DNA from 3 places in the Pseudomonas sp. HN11 genome. Region 3 is predicted to be linked to each of the others. Evidence: riboswitches for the same ligand, from Rfam matches in the RefSeq annotation. Region 3 holds a riboswitch; each other region holds the start of a gene.

What was found. Region 3 has a riboswitch for cobalamin ahead of LVW35_RS19160 (ABC transporter substrate-binding protein). Riboswitches for the same ligand answer to the same signal wherever they lie in the genome.
Positions count from the first base shown of each region.
Region 1: linked by a shared signal. The riboswitch ahead of cobO (cob(I)yrinic acid a,c-diamide adenosyltransferase) and the one ahead of LVW35_RS19160 (ABC transporter substrate-binding protein) in region 3 are both predicted to bind cobalamin.
Region 2: linked by a shared signal. The riboswitch ahead of cobW (cobalamin biosynthesis protein CobW) and the one ahead of LVW35_RS19160 (ABC transporter substrate-binding protein) in region 3 are both predicted to bind cobalamin.

Region 1 covers NZ_CP089985.1:4,552,174-4,557,940, reverse strand. The annotation lists gene hda (DnaA regulatory inactivator Hda) at 23-727, shown strand; gene LVW35_RS20725 (C40 family peptidase) at 941-1,570, shown strand; gene LVW35_RS20720 (C40 family peptidase) at 1,715-2,254, shown strand; cobalamin riboswitch at 2,352-2,598, shown strand; gene cobO (cob(I)yrinic acid a,c-diamide adenosyltransferase) at 2,679-3,290, shown strand; gene LVW35_RS20710 (cobyrinate a,c-diamide synthase) at 3,287-4,594, shown strand; gene bluB (5,6-dimethylbenzimidazole synthase) at 4,591-5,241, shown strand; gene cbiB (adenosylcobinamide-phosphate synthase CbiB) at 5,238-5,767, shown strand, end outside.
Region 2 covers NZ_CP089985.1:2,641,577-2,647,343, forward strand. The annotation lists gene nfuA (Fe-S biogenesis protein NfuA) at 1-232, shown strand, start outside; gene cobM (precorrin-4 C(11)-methyltransferase) at 296-1,042, opposite strand; gene LVW35_RS12000 (cobalamin biosynthesis protein) at 1,113-1,505, opposite strand; gene LVW35_RS12005 (CbtA family protein) at 1,502-2,206, opposite strand; gene LVW35_RS12010 (CbtB domain-containing protein) at 2,218-2,403, opposite strand; cobalamin riboswitch at 2,500-2,704, opposite strand; cobalamin riboswitch at 2,852-3,051, shown strand; gene cobW (cobalamin biosynthesis protein CobW) at 3,144-4,205, shown strand; gene cobN (cobaltochelatase subunit CobN) at 4,209-5,767, shown strand, end outside.
Region 3 covers NZ_CP089985.1:4,217,334-4,223,100, forward strand. The annotation lists gene LVW35_RS19140 (aldehyde dehydrogenase family protein) at 1-347, shown strand, start outside; gene LVW35_RS19145 (protealysin inhibitor emfourin) at 377-682, opposite strand; gene LVW35_RS19150 (M4 family metallopeptidase) at 697-1,761, opposite strand; gene LVW35_RS19155 (DNA/RNA non-specific endonuclease) at 1,890-2,816, shown strand; cobalamin riboswitch at 2,853-3,047, shown strand; gene LVW35_RS19160 (ABC transporter substrate-binding protein) at 3,150-4,160, shown strand; gene LVW35_RS19165 (FecCD family ABC transporter permease) at 4,157-5,161, shown strand; gene LVW35_RS19170 (ABC transporter ATP-binding protein) at 5,158-5,767, shown strand, end outside.

The DNA.
Region 1 (5,767 bases), 330 kb from region 3:
CGTTTGGAGCCGTTCAGTCAGCATGAAACCGATTCAGCTGCCCTTGGGTGTGCGTCTGCGTGACGACGCCACCTTTATCAACTACTACCCAGGCGCCAATGCCGCTGCACTCGGCTATGTCGAGCGACTCTGCGAAGCCGACGCCGGGTGGACCGAAAGCCTGATCTATCTGTGGGGCAAGCACGGCGTAGGGCGTACCCACCTGTTGCAGGCCGCGTGTCTGCGTTTCGAGCAGATGGGTGAGCCGGCGGTTTACCTGCCCCTGGCTGAGTTGATGGACCGTGGTATCAGCATCTTCGACCATCTTGAGCAGTACGAGCTGGTGTGCCTGGACGATCTGCAAGCGATCGCCGGCAAGGCGGAGTGGGAAGAGGCGTTGTTTCACCTGTTCAACCGCTTGCGTGACAGTGGCCGGCGCCTGCTGATCGCTGCGTCTACCTCGCCGCGGGAATTGCCGATCAAGCTGGCCGACCTCAAGTCGCGGATGACCTTGGCGTTGATTTTCCAGATGCGCCCGCTCTCCGACGAAGACAAATTGCGAGCCCTGCAACTGCGCGCATCCCGTCGTGGCCTGCACCTCACCGACGAAGTGGGGCATTTCATTCTCACTCGTGGCACCCGCAGCATGAGCGCGTTGTTCGATTTGCTCGAACAGCTTGATCAGGCCTCTTTGCAGGCCCAGCGCAAGCTGACTATTCCCTTCCTGAAAGAAACCCTCGGCTGGTAGCCAACCCACTGTTTTCGCGGCTTCTGGAAATTCCCGGGCGCCAGAAAACCTGCGTTTGAGCCGATGTGGCCACGCAAAAGGCAGGTACGGGGTGTTAAGGGCTTAGATGTCATAGTCCAAACAAGAAGTCACAAAGATCACGATTGAATTTGCAAATCGATGTGATAGAGGGCATAGTCTCGTCTTCTTTACATATCAGCCACGGTCGTGCCCATGCTAAATCGCTTCGCACCCCTCGTGCCCCTCGCACTCGTTACCCTGTTGTTTGGTTGCGCCTCCCACCCTCAGCAGGTGGCAGAACAGCAAAAACCACAGGTTCAAAATCAGGCAAAGTTCGTTGCCGCACAGTCTGCTTCTGTTTATGAAGAAGAGCTGGCAACTGAAAAAGAACTGACCAACTTCTCCGGTAACAAGCCTTACCAGCTTCCCGTTCTGGCCGACAGCATCCTTGAACGTGGCATGTCCCTGATCGGTACCCGTTACCGTTTCGGCGGCACCTCTGAAGCCGGTTTCGACTGCAGCGGTTTCATCGGCTACCTGTTTCGTGAAGAGGCTGGCATGAACCTGCCACGCTCCACCCGCGAAATGATCAACGTGAATGCACCGTTGGTCGCGCGCAACAACCTCAAGCCCGGTGATCTGCTTTTCTTCAGTACGGCGGGTCGTGGTCGTGTGAGCCATGCCGGTATCTACCTGGGCGATAACCAGTTTATCCACTCCAGCAGCCGTCGCAGTGGCGGTGTTCGGGTCGACAACCTGGGCGACAGCTACTGGAGCAAAACCTTCATTGAAGCCAAGCGCGCACTCGCCATGGCCCCGACGACGGTTACCGCGAGCAAGTAAACTTAAAGTGATACTTGAAGTTTGACGTGTAAGCGCTAGAATCCCTGGACATTGTTGTAATCCGTTCGCGCGAGCTTTGCTTGCGCGTTCTGGTTTTCAGCGTTCGGCAGCGAAAGCCGCATCCAGACCAGGATTGTTCTGCCCATGTCGACCTCGGCCCGCCTGATCCTCATTCTTTGCGCCGCGCTGCTCAGCGCCTGCGCAAGTCGACCACCGCCGCCCGCGCCTGTCGCGGTGAAGCCCAAGCCGGTGTTCACCTACTCTACCCAGAATTTTTCGCCAGCGGCCGAAGACGTGCTCTTTCGCGCGTTGGGCCTGGTCGGCACGCCTTACCGATGGGGCGGCAACACGCCAGACTCCGGGTTTGATTGCAGCGGCCTGATCGGGTTTGTCTTCCGCGATGCCGCCGGGATTTCCCTACCGCGTACCACCCGCGAGCTGATCGTAATGCGCGCGCAGGATGTCAGCGAGCAGAACCTGCAGACCGGCGACCTGCTGTTCTTCGCCACCGGTGGCGGTTCCCAGGTCAGCCACGCGGGGATCTACGTAGGTGAAGGGCGTTTTGTGCACGCGCCACAAACCGGCGGTACGGTGAAGTTGGATACGCTGTCCAAAGCGTATTGGCAGAATGCTTACCTGAGCGCCAAGCGCGTGTTGCCGGGCAACCTGGCACGAAATCCGTAAGAAGCAGCGGCAAGTTTCAAGTTTCAAGCCGCAAGGGGAGTGATGCCTGCTTGCGGCTATCTGCTTGAGGCTTGCAGCTCGCCCCTCAACCCACTACCCTTCGCCGCTTGTTCCAGGTGCTCTGTGACCCACGGGTCGACAGAGTGAAACAGGGAAGCCGGTGAGTGAGCGCACTTCTACACAGTGCCGCCGCGATTCCGGCGCTGCCCCCGCAACGGTAAATGAGTCAAGACGCTGCCTTTTGCCACTGTATCGCCTGCGATATGGGAAGGCGCAGCGTTGGCCTGCCTTCAGCCAGCACGTCACTCATGAGCCCGGAGACCGGCCTGCAACATCCAACAGCATCACGGTGGGCGATGCTTGGCTGTCTGTGTTTTCTTTTTTCCTGCCCGCCGTTTTTGTCCAGCCCCAACGGAGAGCTGCCATGACCGATTCCCCCGACCGCGACGAACGCCACTTGGCGCGCATGTTGCGCAAAAAAGCCGTGATCGACGAACGCATCGCTAATTCCCCTAACGAATGCGGCTTGCTGCTGGTGCTGACCGGTAACGGCAAGGGCAAGAGCAGTTCCGCGTTCGGCATGCTGGCCCGGGCCATGGGCCACGGTATGCAGTGCGGCGTAGTGCAATTCATCAAGGGGCGCAACAGCACCGGCGAAGAGTTGTTCTTCCGCCGCTTCCCCGAACAAGTGCGTTTCCATGTGATGGGCGAAGGCTTTACCTGGGAAACCCAGGACCGCCAGCGCGACATCGCCGCCGCCGAAGCCGCTTGGGCGGTGTCCCGCGAACTGCTGCAGGACCCGGCCATCGGCCTGGTGGTGCTGGACGAACTGAACATCGCCCTCAAGCACGGCTACCTCGACTTGGACCAGGTCCTCAGCGACCTGCAAGCCCGCCCGCCGATGCAACACGTGGTGGTCACCGGTCGTGGCGCCAAACCCGAGTTGATTGAAATGGGCGACACCGTCACCGAAATGGGCATGCTCAAGCACGCGTTCCAGGCCGGTATCAAGGCACAGAAGGGCGTCGAACTTTGAATCAGCCCCGTCATTGCCCGGCCGTCTTGATCGCCGCACCGGCGTCCGGCCAGGGCAAAACCACGGTCACCGCCGCGCTCGCCCGTTTGCACCGCAACCTGGGACGCAAGGTGCGCGTATTCAAATGCGGCCCGGACTTTCTCGACCCGATGATCCACGAGCGCGCCAGCGGTGCGCCGGTATATCAATTGGACATGTGGATGGTGGGCGAGCAGGAAAGCCGTCGCTTGCTGTGGGAAGCGGCGGGGGAGGCTGACCTGATCCTCATCGAAGGCGTGATGGGCCTGTTCGACGGTACGCCGTCCAGCGCCGACCTGGCGCGACACTTCGGCGTGCCGGTGCTGGGCGTGATCGACGGCACGGCCATGGCCCAGACCTTTGGCGCATTGGCCCTGGGTTTGGCGCGTTATCAACCGGATTTGCCGTTCGCCGGCGTACTGGCCAACCGCGTCGGCACTCTGCGCCATGCGCAATTGCTGGAAGGCAGCCTCACCGAAGGCTTGCGTTGGTACGGCGCATTATCCCGCGAGACCGGTATCGAATTGCCCAGCCGTCACCTGGGCCTGGTACAGGCCAGCGAACTGAATGACCTTGATGTGCGCCTGGACGCCGCCGCCCAAGCGTTGGGCAGCAGTTGTGAAGTGGCCTTGCCGCCGCCGGTGACCTTTGCCGCGCCGCAAGTGGTCGAGGCCCAGCCCTTGCTCAACGGCGTGCGCATCGCCGTGGCCCGCGATGAAGCCTTCGCGTTCACCTATGGCGCCAGCCTCGACCTGTTGCGGGCGATGGGTGCCGAGCTGAAGTTTTTCTCGCCGATCCATGATCGCCAATTGCCTGACGCCGACAGCCTCTATCTGCCCGGCGGTTATCCGGAACTGCACCACCAGGCGTTGTCGGAAAATACCCCGATGCTCGACGCCATCCGTGCCCATCACGCGGCCGGCAAACCCTTGCTCGCCGAATGCGGCGGCATGCTCTACCTGCTCGACTCGCTGACCGATGTCAACGGCGCCCGCGCCGAACTGGTGGGCCTGTTGCGGGGTGATGCGGTGATGCAAAAGAAACTTGCGGCCTTGGCACTGCAAAATGTCGAACTACCCGAAGGCACACTGCGCGGCCATACCTATCACCACTCCCTGACCACCACCGAATGGCAGCCGATCGCCCGTGGCCTTAGCCCCAATGGCGGACGCGGTGCCGAGGCGGTTTATCGGCAGGGGCGGATGACGGCGTCCTACGTGCACTTCTATTTCCCATCGAATCCCCAGGCGGTGGCCGCGTTGTTCGCGCCCGATCCAGCATTATGAGCGACAACGCCTTCCCCCAGTCTGACCGTGACGCGGTCTACCGTGCCATCGCCGAACGCCGTGACATGCGCCACTTCAGCGGCGGCACTGTCGCCCCCGAACTACTGCACCGTCTACTCCAGGCCGCGCACCAGGCCCCCAGCGTCGGCCTGATGCAACCTTGGCGTTTTATCCGCATCAGCGACCGCTCGTTGCGTGGGCAGATTCAACAACTGGTGGAAGAAGAACGCGTACGCACCGCCGAAGCCCTGGGTGAGCGCTCCGATGAATTCATGAAGCTCAAGGTCGAGGGTATCCACGACTGCGCCGAAGTGCTGGTGGCGGCGTTGATGGATGATCGCGAGCGCCATATCTTCGGCCGGCGCACCTTGCCGGAAATGGACATGGCCTCGCTGTCCTGTGCTATCCAGAATCTATGGCTGGCAGCCCGTGTCGAAGGCCTGGGCATGGGGTGGGTCTCGCTGTTCGACCCCCTGGCGCTCGCCGATCTGCTGGGTTTGCCTGCGGGGGCGAAACCCTTGGCCGTACTGTGTCTGGGACCGGTAGCCGAGTTCTACCCGGCACCGATGTTGCAGCTAGAAGGCTGGGCCGAGCCACGGCCGCTGAATGACATGTTGTACGAGAATGTGTGGGGAGTGAGTCAATGAGTGTGGCCTTGCTGTGTGTCGCTGCCGTCGCGCTGGATGCGCTGCTGGGCGAACCCAGGCGCTGGCATCCGCTGGTGGCGTTCGGCAATTTCGCCGGGCGTATCGAACAACGTTTCAACACCGGTGGCCGCGGCTGGCGCAGCCATGGCGTCACCGCTTGGTTTATCGCTGTAGTACCGTTGACGCTGCTGGCCACGGCGTTGTCGTGGGCGCCTTATATCGGTTGGGTTCTTGAGATCCTGGCCTTGTATTGCGCCCTCGGCATGCGCAGTCTCGGCGAGCATGTGATCCCAGTGGCCCAAGCGTTGCGCAGCGATGACCTGGAGGAAGCCCGCAAGCGCGTGAGCTACCTGGTGAGCCGTCAGACCAGTGAGCTGGACCGCACTGAAGTCGCCCGCGCCGCCACCGAATCGGTGCTGGAAAACGGCAGCGACGCGGTGTTCGCCGCGATTTTCTGGTTTGTGGTCGCCGGTGTTCCGGGCGTGGTGTTATACCGCCTGAGCAATACCCTCGATGCCATGTGGGG
Region 2 (5,767 bases), 1.6 Mb from region 3:
GCAAACCGAGATCAACCCAGGCCTGGCCAGCCATGGTGGCCAGGTCAGCCTGATCGACGTGGTCGACGATGGCATTGCGGTGTTGAAGTTCGGCGGCGGCTGCCAAGGCTGCGGCCAGGCGGACGTGACCCTGCGCGAAGGCATCGAGCGCACCTTGCTGGAACGCATTCCAGAGCTCAAGGGTGTACGTGACGTGACCGACCACACGCAGAAAGAAAACGCCTACTACTGAGTAAGGCGTTCACTGCGAACGAAAAAACGGCGCCCCGTGAGCGCCGTTTTTTTATGCCCTGTTTCAAGGGCGGTAAAGATGGGCATGCCCCGCCCGGTACAGCGACGACTCACTGAAGCTGTCGCTGGCCAACACCCGGCCCACCACAATCAACGCCGTGCGTCGAAAGCCCTTGGCCGCCACTTTCTCGGCAATATCACTTAAGTTTCCCACCGCCCAATCCTGATCCGGCCAGGTTGCCCGGTGCACCACGGCAATCGGGCAATCCGCGCCGTAGTGAGGCAGCAGTTCAGCGACGATCTTGTCCAGATGATTGACCCCCAGGTGAATCGCCATGGTGGTGCCATGTCGGGCCAGGCAGTCGAAAGCCTCACCGGCGGGCATGCTGGTCTTATCGGCATAGCGGGTCAGGATCACGCTCTGGGCGATGTCCGGCAGGGTCAGCTCGGTTTCCAGCAGCGCCGCGCAGGCGGCCACGGCGGTGACTCCAGGGATGATCTGGAAGGGGATGCCCAATTCCCGCAGGTGGCGGATCTGTTCGCCAATGGCGCCATACAGGCTGGGGTCGCCGGAATGGACGCGCGCCACATCCTGGCCTTTGGCATCGGCGGCCTTGATCAGATCAATGATCTGTTCCAAGTGCAGTTCGGCGCTGTTGACCACCGTTTCCGCCTGATGACCTTCAAGTACAGCTGCCGGCACCAGCGAGCCGGCATAGATGATCACCGGGCAACTACGGATCAGCCGCTGGCCTTTGACGGTGATCAATTCCGGGTCGCCGGGACCTGCGCCGATGAAGTAGACGGTCATGGGATAATCCTGGTGAAAAACGCGTGAGCATGAAAGTTGCTCATGATCGAGAGGAGCGATTATCGGGTTTTCAACCCGCGCATGCCAAGGCAAAGGTGGCGTGGGCGGTTTTTTTGCGGGTGATCAACAGGCGGGCGGGGGCATTGGCAAGCTGTTCAGCAAGGGCCAGTGCGGCGCTTTCAGCGATGCCGTAGCAACCGGTATGGGCAAAAGCGATGTCGGATTTATGGCTCAGCCGGTCTGTGTAAACCGCCAGGCGTTCCACGCTGAAGCACTGTAATGGCAGTTTCAAAAGCGCGGCAACCGCCAGTAATCCTGGTTCATCCCGCTTGCGGTCGATACTCGCCAGTGCGGTGATTTGGCTGCGCTCGATACCGCCCTCGGCGAGGGCGGTATCAATCAGGGCCAGCAAGGCGTGACTGTTACAGCCCCGCTGGCAACCCAGGCCAACCACTAACGTCATACCGAGTATTGATCGTCGCGGTTACGACGGAACAGCCAGGCGCTGATCAGGCCCAGGGCCAGCCAAAACGCCACGTTGGTCAGCTGCGACGCGATCTTGAATTGCGCTTCCAGGGCCTCCGGGGCCAGCATCGAGTGCACTTCCGGCTGTGGTGCGCCGATCACGTGCGGCACTACCAGAATCGCCACTCCCAGGGCCTTCAACAACCAGTTGCGTCCGAATGCGATCAGCGCGATACCGACGGCGGTCGAGGCGGCGGTGCCAATCCACCAGATTTGGCGTTGCGCGAGGTCAGCGGCGGCTGTGCCTGGCAGTTCGGGCGGCAGGCCCATCGTCGGCGCCAGCACGAAGGTTGCGTAACCGGCCAGGCCCCACAGCAGGCCTTGGGCAGTGCGGGTTGGCGCACGCAAGGTGTACAGACCGGCGAGCATCAGTGCAAAACCTACAGCGACTACCAGGTTGCCGCCCGTGGTCGACAGCACGCGCTGCCAGCCATCCTCCGGCTCCCAGGCTTCGGCATCATGGGTATGAGCCGCGGTGCCGGCAGCGTGCTCATGCACCACTTGGGTGGCAGCCGGGGCCTTTTCAAAGGTTTCCGCCTGCAGAATCAGCGGGGCGACCCATAAGCTTTGCAGCAGTGTCAGCAGCAGGGCAGCCAATAGACCGGTGAAGCCTGCGGTTTGCGCAATACGCTTGATCATGTCGGCAGGTCTCAGTGGCACGGGAACGCGGCGCTGTGGCGGGTATCGTGAGCAGCGTTGTGCACCGCCTCGATGTGCGAGAAACCGGCGAAGTACACCAGGCATGCGCCCAGGATTGACGCGCCGATGGCGGCGGTCAGGCGTTGGCTCAGGGTGGCGGTGCTGGCGGTGTGCGAGGTGCTGCTGATGATCGACATGGCGCGTCCCTTTCAGGTGTCAGGGTGAAACGAGCGCATGAAAACCCCGCGAGCCGGGCACGCAGGGTTTGAACAGCGCCCGCCCACCGCGGGTTTGTTATCTGATTTTTTCGGGCCGGTCTCCGGGCTTGCGAGGGGCATTGCGCCTATTAAGCATCGCCTTCCCATGCCTTGGAGGCACAGTGGATCTGACACTTCGCTCGCTTACCGTTGCGGGGGCAGCACCGGACTGGTCATATCGCTATGACGCACCGGTTTCCCGTTTCACCCTGTGAGGGGCACCCGAAACAAGATGTGTAGGAGAGCATGGGGGCGGGAGGGGAGTCAATTGGGTTGTTGGGGGCATATCCGTTGTTTAGGTAAGGGCGGAACCAATACCCGCCATCACCCAAATAACGGATATGTACACCAACCCAAACCCCATCATTGACCATCCCCCAAGCACTGCGTAGCCTTGCACCCTCGAGGTTCTTCAGCCCAGGCCGAAGCTAAGAAGGGAACGCGGTCCAAGCCGCGGCTGCCCCCGCAACTGTAAAGGGTTCAGCTGACTGCCACGCCACTGCCGACAAGGCGGGAAGGCGCAGTCAGCGCCGGTCGCAAGACCTGCAAGCCCCAAGCCAGGAGACCTGCCTCGCAACCGATTTTAAATTCAACCGGGCGGGGTGATCCGGTGACGAAATCCGCTGCTGCGCGCCGTCGCAGGGCCTATCGTCCCGTATGCCCGCCCCAAAGGGCATCCGATGAAAACACTGGCCAAACTCCCCGTCACCATCGTCACCGGCTTCCTGGGCTCGGGCAAAACCACCTTGCTGCGCCACATGCTCGACAACGCCCAGGGCCGTCGCATCGCGGTGATCGTCAATGAATTTGGCGAGCTGGGCATTGACGGTGAAATCCTCAAGCAGTGCTCCATCGGTTGCACCGAAGAAGAAGCCAACGGCCGCGTCTATGAACTGGCCAACGGCTGCCTGTGCTGCACCGTGCAGGAAGAATTCTTCCCGGTGATGCGCGAATTGGTTGCCCGTCGCGGCGACCTCGACCATATCCTCATCGAAACCTCAGGCCTGGCCTTGCCAAAGCCGTTGGTTCAAGCTTTCCAATGGCCGGAAATCCGTAGCGCCTGCACCGTTGACGCGGTGATCACCGTGGTCGACAGCCCGGCCGTGGCCGCCGGCACCTTTGCTGCGTTCCCGGATCAAGTGGATGCCCAGCGCAAGCTCGACCCGAACCTGGACCACGAGTCGCCGCTGCACGAGTTGTTCGCCGATCAACTGGCCAGCGCGGACCTGGTGATCCTCAATAAATCCGACCTGATCAGCCCTGAAGACTTGGCCCGGGTGCGCCTGGAAGTTGCCGAAGAACTGCCGCCAGCGGTGAAAATCATCGAAGCCAGCAGCGGTCGCCTGCCACTGGACGTGTTGATTGGCCTGGGCGCCGGCTCCGAAGAACATATCGACGATCGCCACAGCCATCACGATCATCATCACGAAGGTGAAGACGATCATGACCACGACGCCTTCGATTCCATCTCCATCGACCTGCCGCAAGCCGACGAGTCGCTGCTGCTCGACGCCCTGACCCAACTGGTGGTGCAACACGGCATCCTGCGCGTCAAAGGTTTCGCCGCGATCCCGAACAAGCCGATGCGTCTGTTGATCCAGGGTGTGGGCACGCGTTTCGACAAGCATTTCGACCGTGCCTGGGGCGCAGATGAGGCGCGGATCACGCGCCTGGTGCTGATCGGACAGGACCTCGACGCGGCGGGCCTCGAAGCGCAACTGCGCGCCGCCCTCAGCGTTTAACCCATGCACCTGCTCAGGACCCAGCCCGGTGGTTTCGTCTCGGACGACAATATTGCCGACCTTGGCCAAACCCCCGCTGACCTGGTGATCCTGTGCAGCGGCGATTCCAGCCTGGCGCTGCTGGCGGAAGCTGCGCAGCAGTTACCCGAGGATTACCCCAGTTTCCGTTTGGCCAACCCGATGCAGGTGCAGAACCATGCGTCGGTGGACCTGTATGTCGATGAAGTGCTGCGCCACGCCAAGGTCATTCTGATCTCGCTGCATGGCGGCATCGGTTATTGGCGTTATGGCATCGAGCGGCTGGTGGAATTGGCCGAGCGGGGCGTCCAACTGATCCTGGTGCCGGGCGATGATCGCCCGGACCCGGAACTCAGCGCACTGAGCACCGTCGGCGCCGACGCGCGTGATCGCCTCTGGCATTTCCTGCGCCAGGGCGGCCTGGCGAATGCCTTGGATTTTTATCGCTGTCTGGCCAGTGGCTACCTGGGCCGCGACTATGTCTGGGAAGAGCCGCAAAACCTGCCGCGCACGGCGATTTATCATCCGCGCCACGCCAACGCCCGCCTGAATGATTGGCAGGCCGACTGGAATGCCGAGTGGCCGGTGGCGGCGGTGCTGTTCTACCGCTCCCATTTGCAGGCGGCCAATACCGGTTTTATCGATGTGTTCTGCCAGCGCTTGCAGGCGGCGGGCCTCAACCCGTTGCCGATGGCGGTGGCCAGTCTGAAAGAGCCCGCCTGCCTGGCGGTGGTCGAGGACCTGCTGGATGAGGTGGGTGCGGCGGTGATCCTCAACACCACCGGTTTCGCCCAGTCGAGCCCTGAGGCGCCGCATTTGCGGCCGTTTCGCCGCAATATCCCGGTGATCCAGGCGATCTGCGCCCAGGACAACCAGCCCGGCTGGGAGGCCAGTGAGCAAGGCCTCGGCCCCCGCGACTTGGCGATGCACATTGCCTTGCCGGAGTTGGACGGGCGCATTATCAGCCGTCCGATCAGTTTCAAGGACCTGGCCTGGCGCAGCGAGCGCAGCCAGTCGGATGTGGTGTGCTATCGAGCGGCGCCGGAACGCATGGATTTTGTCGCTGAGCTGGCGTGGCGTTGGGTCGAGCTGGCGCGGGTGCCAAATGCCGACAAACGCATCGCGCTGATCCTCGCCAACTATCCGACCCGCGATGGGCGTATCGGCAATGGTGTCGGCCTGGATACGCCGGCGGCGGCGCTGAATATCCTGCGTGCGTTGCACGCCGAAGGTTATCCAGTGCCGGATGCACTCCCGGAAAGCGGCACGGCGCTGATCCACGATTTGCTCGGCGGCGTCACCAATGACCTGGACAGCCTCGACCTGCGCCCTTGCCATCAAAGCCTGAGTCTGGATGACTACGAGGCGATGTTCAGCCGCTTGCCCGAGGCCAATCGCCAAGCCGTGCTGGAACGCTGGGGCACGCCCCATAACGATCCAATGTGCCGCGACGGTCGCATGATGATCGCCGGCCTGCGCCTTGGCCTGATGTTTGTCGGTATTCAGCCGGCACGGGGTTACCAAGTAGACGCCAGCGCCGTTTA
Region 3 (5,767 bases):
CGCCGACCGTACTGGCCAACGTCACCGACCAGATGACCTCATTCAGACAGGAACTGTTCGGCCCAGTCGCCTCGATCATCACCGCCCGCGACGCCGACCATGCAGTGGCCCTGGCGAATGACAGCGAGTTCGGCCTCACCGCCAGCATCTTCACCACCGACCCGGCGAAAGCACGGGATATCGCCAATCAGCTGGAAACCGGTGGCATCTTCGTCAACGCCTTCAGCGTTTCCGACCCTCGGGTGGCGTTTGGCGGGATCAAGAAGAGTGGCTTCGGCCGTGAGTTGTCGCACTTCGGCGTGCGGGAATTCTGCAACGCCCAGACGGTGTGGCTGGACCGCAAGTAAGCCGGCCCAGACGGCGTGACTGGTTTGTCTCAGCAGCGGACATGCCGACGCACACACTGCACCAACCCATCCAACGCCTGGGACTTCACCGGCGCGAGCACGCAAACAGTGTGCTCGCGCTCGTCCTCCTTCACCGTCAGGGTGTAATGCACCTGGCCAGGTTTACCGGGCGCAGGTGCATGGCTTTGCGGCAATTGAAAGAAGTCGCAAGCCTCGACAAGCCGCCGCAGCTCCTGCTGGTCCTGCTCCGGCAGCGCCTCCAGCTCCACCGTCTGTGGCTTGGCCAAACCCGGAAAATAACCGGGCCCGCCGTTTTCCTTGATCGAAATTTGCATGGCTGTTCCTCACGTCAGACCGAAATGCCGACCGCCTTCCAACCGTCCTTGACCGCCTTCTGTTCATCCTTGTTCGCACCGTAAAGCCGACCGGCGACATCGTAGGTAATGCGCGCAAAACGCAGGAACCCCGAGTTGGGCCGCAGCCGCGCATCACGCAGCGCGTCATACCAGATACGCCCGGCGCGCTCCCAGGCGAACCCGCCCAGCTTGGTCGCCACCTGGTAGAACGCGTGGTTGGGAATGCCGGAGTTGATATGCACCCCGCCATTGTCCTCGTAGGTTTGCACAAAATCATCCATGTGCCCGGGCTGGGGGTCCTTGCCCAACAGTTCGTCGTCAAACGCGGTGCCGGGGGCTTTCATCGAACGCAGGGCGGTGCCTTTGATCTTCTTGGTGAACAGCCCTTTGCCGATCAGCCAATCAGCGTCTTGCACGCTTTGCTTCAAGGCATATTGCTTGATCAGCGAGCCGAACACGTCCGACAGCGACTCGTTCAACGCCCCGGACTGGTTGAAATACATCAGCTTGGCCTCATCCTCGGTGACGCCGTGGGCCAACTCATGGCCGATCACGTCGAGGGCCACCGTAAAGCGGTTGAACAACTGCGCGTCCCCGTCGCCGAACACCATCTGTGCCGAGTTCCAGAACGCATTGTTATAGTTCTGGCCAAAATGCACCGTGGCATCCAGCGCCATGCCCGCGTCGTCGATGGAGTTGCGATCAAAGACCTGGTCGAAAAAATCGAACGTGGCGCCCAAGCCATCGTAGGCCTCGTCCACCGCCGCATCACCACTGGCGGGCTGCCCCTCGCCACGCACCAGCGTACCCGGCAGGCTGTCGGAGCCCTCGGCGGTGTAGATCGAGCGGCGCTTGTCGGCCCCCACGGCCAGGGCCATATGTGCCGGCCCTTTGGCGGGCACCGCGACCAGGCGCAGTGAGCGGAACGTGCTGTCCTTGGCGCGGGTGCGCAATGCGACATCCCGTTGCGCTTTATTACCGTTGCGCGCGATCTGGTCGAGCATATAGGGTGGGATCAGGCAGAAAATCGGATTGCGATGCTGCTGGCGAACACACATTGGCTGGCTCCATTTGGCAAATGACAACGTCCGGGTAATCGATTCAGGATAGCCCCGTGGGGTTAACGCGTGTCATCAATTGTCATTAACCTATGTTGCAGTCGTGTTTATCCAAGGAGGACTGACCGATGCCCGCACGTAAAGCCAAAATCGACCTTTCGTACCGCCCAAGGCTCGCCGATCTGCGCCCGTTGATCGCACCGAGTCCCACATTGCTGGAAGCGCGAGCCGCGAAACCCCGTGTTACCCCGGCCAAAGACTTGAAGGACCGAAGCGGCTACGCCGAGGACTTTCTCGGCAGCTTCGGGGTGCCCTGGCCCACGGTTGAAGAGACCTTGGCCGATGATGCACAGAAGCGCCTGGACTACACGCACTTCTCGATAACGATGTCACGCGCCAAAAGGCTTGCGCTGTATGTGGGCGTCAACATCGACGGCGGACAGCACGTGGACATCATCCGCAGCAACGATACCTGGGCCTATGACGGCCGCCTGCCCGTCGATGCGCAGGTGGGTGAAGCGCTGTATGCCAGCAATGGCTTGGATCGCGGCCATCTGGTCCGCCGCCAAGACCCCAACTGGGGCGACTCGGCACAAACCGCCAACCTCGACACCTTTCATTTCACCAACTGCTCGCCGCAGATGAGTGGCTTCAACCAGAAGACCTGGCTGGAGCTCGAAGACTACATTCTCGACAACACCCAACGCTGGAAAGCCCGCGCCACGGTATTTACCGGCCCGGTGTTCGCCGACGACGACCGGGTATATCGAGGCGTGCAGATCCCCAAGGCCTTCTGGAAAGTCGTCGCCTACCTCGGCGACGACGGCAAGCCTTCGGCCAGTGCCTACATGATTGACCAGAGCCGCGAACTGGGCCAACTCGACCTGGTGTTCGGCCAACTCAGGACCTACCAGCGCAGCGTGATCCAGATTGAGCGCCTGACCGGCATCCGCTTCGCCAACCTGGCCGACTACGACGGTTTCAGCAACGAAGAACGCGCCACCGGCACGCGGATTGAAGCGCTGATACAAGGTCCTGAGGACATTCGTCTCTGAGCGGGCGTGCCTCGGGCTATATCGCCCCGCCCTAATCAACTACCATACCGCGCCGGTTCCCAAACGGGACTAATAGGGAATCCGAAGCGCGGTACCCCCGCGCCAATCGGAACTGCCCCCGCAACTGTAGGTGCTGAGCCTGCTCCTTGATGCCACTGGACCTTGTCCGGGAAGGCCGGAGCCTGGCGACGACGCATCAGTCAGGAGACCTGCCGGCCCATGCTCAACTACCAACCGGCGGGGTGTCCGGGAAGGACATTCTTGCCTGTCTCTATCGCAGCGCTCAAGGGTGAATTTCCGAATGACACACACGGTTCACTCGGAGATTGCCCCATGCTGCCACGCGTTACCGCCCTGCTCACCGGCCTGGGCTTCTGCGCCCTGGCCCAGGCCGCGCCCACTCACTACCCGCTGACCGTGGAAAACTGCGGCAGCCGCCTCACCTTTGAGCAAGCCCCGGCCCGCAGCGTGACCATCGGCCAGGCCGCCACCGAGATGCTGTATGCCCTGGGCGTGGGCGACAAAGTGGTCGGCACCTCGCTGTGGTTCAACAGCGTACTGCCACAGTACAAAGCGCAGAACGACAGCATCGAACGCCTGGCCAACAACGAGCCGAGCTTCGAGGCGGTGATCGCCAAGCGCCCGCAACTGGTGGCCGCCGAGTTGGAATGGGTGGTCGGCCCCCAGGGCGTGGTCGGCACCCGCGAACAATTCCATGAACTTAAAATCCCCACCTACCTGCTGCCCTCCGACTGCGAAGGCAAGGACAACCTGGTGGGCGCCGACGGCACGCGGCTGGAGCCGTTCCGCATCAACACCATTTATAAAAGCATCAGCCAACTGGCCGAGATTTTCGATGTACAGGCGCGCGGCCAACAACTGAATGACGAACTCAAGGCGCGCTTGGCCAAGTCCGTCGCCACTGTGCAGAGCAAAGGCCTCAAGCAAGCCAGCGCGCTGGTGTGGTTCTCCAGTTCGGAAATGGCCAGCGACCCTTACGTGGCCGGCCACAAGGGCGTTCCGGAATTAATGCTGGAGACCCTCGGCCTGCACAACGTGGTGCAGTCCGATGAAGAGTGGCCCGCCGTCGGCTGGGAAACCCTCGCCAAGGCCAACCCGACCTTTCTGGTAATCGCGCGCATGGACCGTCGCCGCTACCCGGCCGACGACCATGAAAAGAAACTGGCCTTTTTGCGCAGCGACCCGGTCACGCGCAACATGGACGCGGTAAAGAACAACCGCATCATCATCTTGGATGCCATGGCGTTGCAGGCAAGCATTCGCACGTTTGACGGCCTTGCACAACTGGCGGCCGCCATCGACGGCTACGACCTGCCAAAATGACTCGCACCCTACTCGCCCTGGCCCTGCTTTTGGCCGCTGTACTGGCAGGCGTGGCCATCGGTGAAACCGCTATTTCGCCGCAGATCGTGCTCCAGGTGCTGGCCAACAAACTGTGGGCCGCCGGTTATGTGCTCGATCCCATCGACGAAGGCGTGGTATGGAACTACCGCCTCACCCGCGCCCTGGTCGCCGCTGCGTGTGGCGCCGGGCTGGCAACGTGCGGGGTGATCCTGCAATCGCTGTTGCGCAACCCATTGGCCGATCCGTACTTGCTCGGCATCAGCGCCGGTGCCTCGACCGGCGCGGTGCTGGTGGCGTTGATGGGCGTGGGCGGCGGGTTGATTTCGTTGTCGGCCGGCGCGTTTGTCGGCGCCATGGCCGCGTTTGCCCTGGTGATCCTGCTGGCACGCGCCAGCGGCTCTTCCAGCGGCACCGGCCAGATCATCCTTGCGGGGATTGCCGGGTCACAGCTGTTCAATGCGCTCACCGCGTTCCTGATCACCAAATCCGCCAGCTCCGAACAGGCGCGCGGCATCATGTTCTGGCTGCTGGGTAACCTCAGCGGCGTGCGCTGGCCTTCGGTGTGGCTTGCGGTGCCGGTGGCGGTCTTGGGGTTGGCAGTGTGCCTGTGGCATCGTCGTGCGCTGGATGCGTTTACCTTTGGCAGCGACTCGGCAGCATCCTTGGGTATTCCGGTGCGCCGGGTGCAGTTTATGTTAGTCGGCTGCGCGGCGCTGGTGACGGCGGTGATGGTGTCGATTGTCGGCTCCATCGGTTTTGTGGGGTTGGTGATTCCCCACGCCGTGCGCCTGCTGCTCGGCACAGGGCATTCGCGCTTGCTGCCGGCCAGTGCATTGGGCGGCGCGTTGTTCCTGATTGCGGCGGATGTACTGTCGCGCACGCTGATCAAGGGCCAGGTGATTCCGGTTGGCGTGGTCACGGCGCTGGTCGGCGCGCCGGTGTTTGCGCTGATCCTCATTGGCCGGAGGAATGCGCGTTGACGGTACTGAGCTGCACGGGATTAGGCTTCAAGGTACGCGAGGTCGAGTTGCTGCGCGATATTCACCTGGACGTTCAGCAGGGTGAAACCCTGGGAATTATCGGGCCGAACGGCTCCGGCAAGTCCACCTTGCTCAAGCTGCTCGCCGGCCTGTGTACACCGGCGTCCGGCGACGTGTTGCTGGGCGGCCAACGCCTGTGCAAATTGTCGCGCCGCGCTGTCGCACAACAACTGGCCGTGGTGGAACAGCAGGCCGACACCGACGACGCCATCCGCGTGTTCGACGCCGTGGCGCTGGGCCGTACACCGTGGCTGTCAGCGCTGAGCCCGTGGTCGAGCGAAGACGACGCCATCGTCAATCAGGCCCTGCACGACGTTGACGCCGCCCACCTGAGCCACCGCGCCTGGCGCAGCCTCTCCGGGGGTGAGCGCCAACGCGTGCACATCGCCCGGGCGTTGGCGCAAAGGCCGCAGATTCTGTTGCTGGATGAGCCGACCAATCATTTGGATATCCAGCATCAACTTGGCATTTTGAAGGGTGTGCAAGCGTTGCCCGTGACTACCTTGATTGCCCTGCATGACCTGAATCAGGCGTTGACCTGTGATC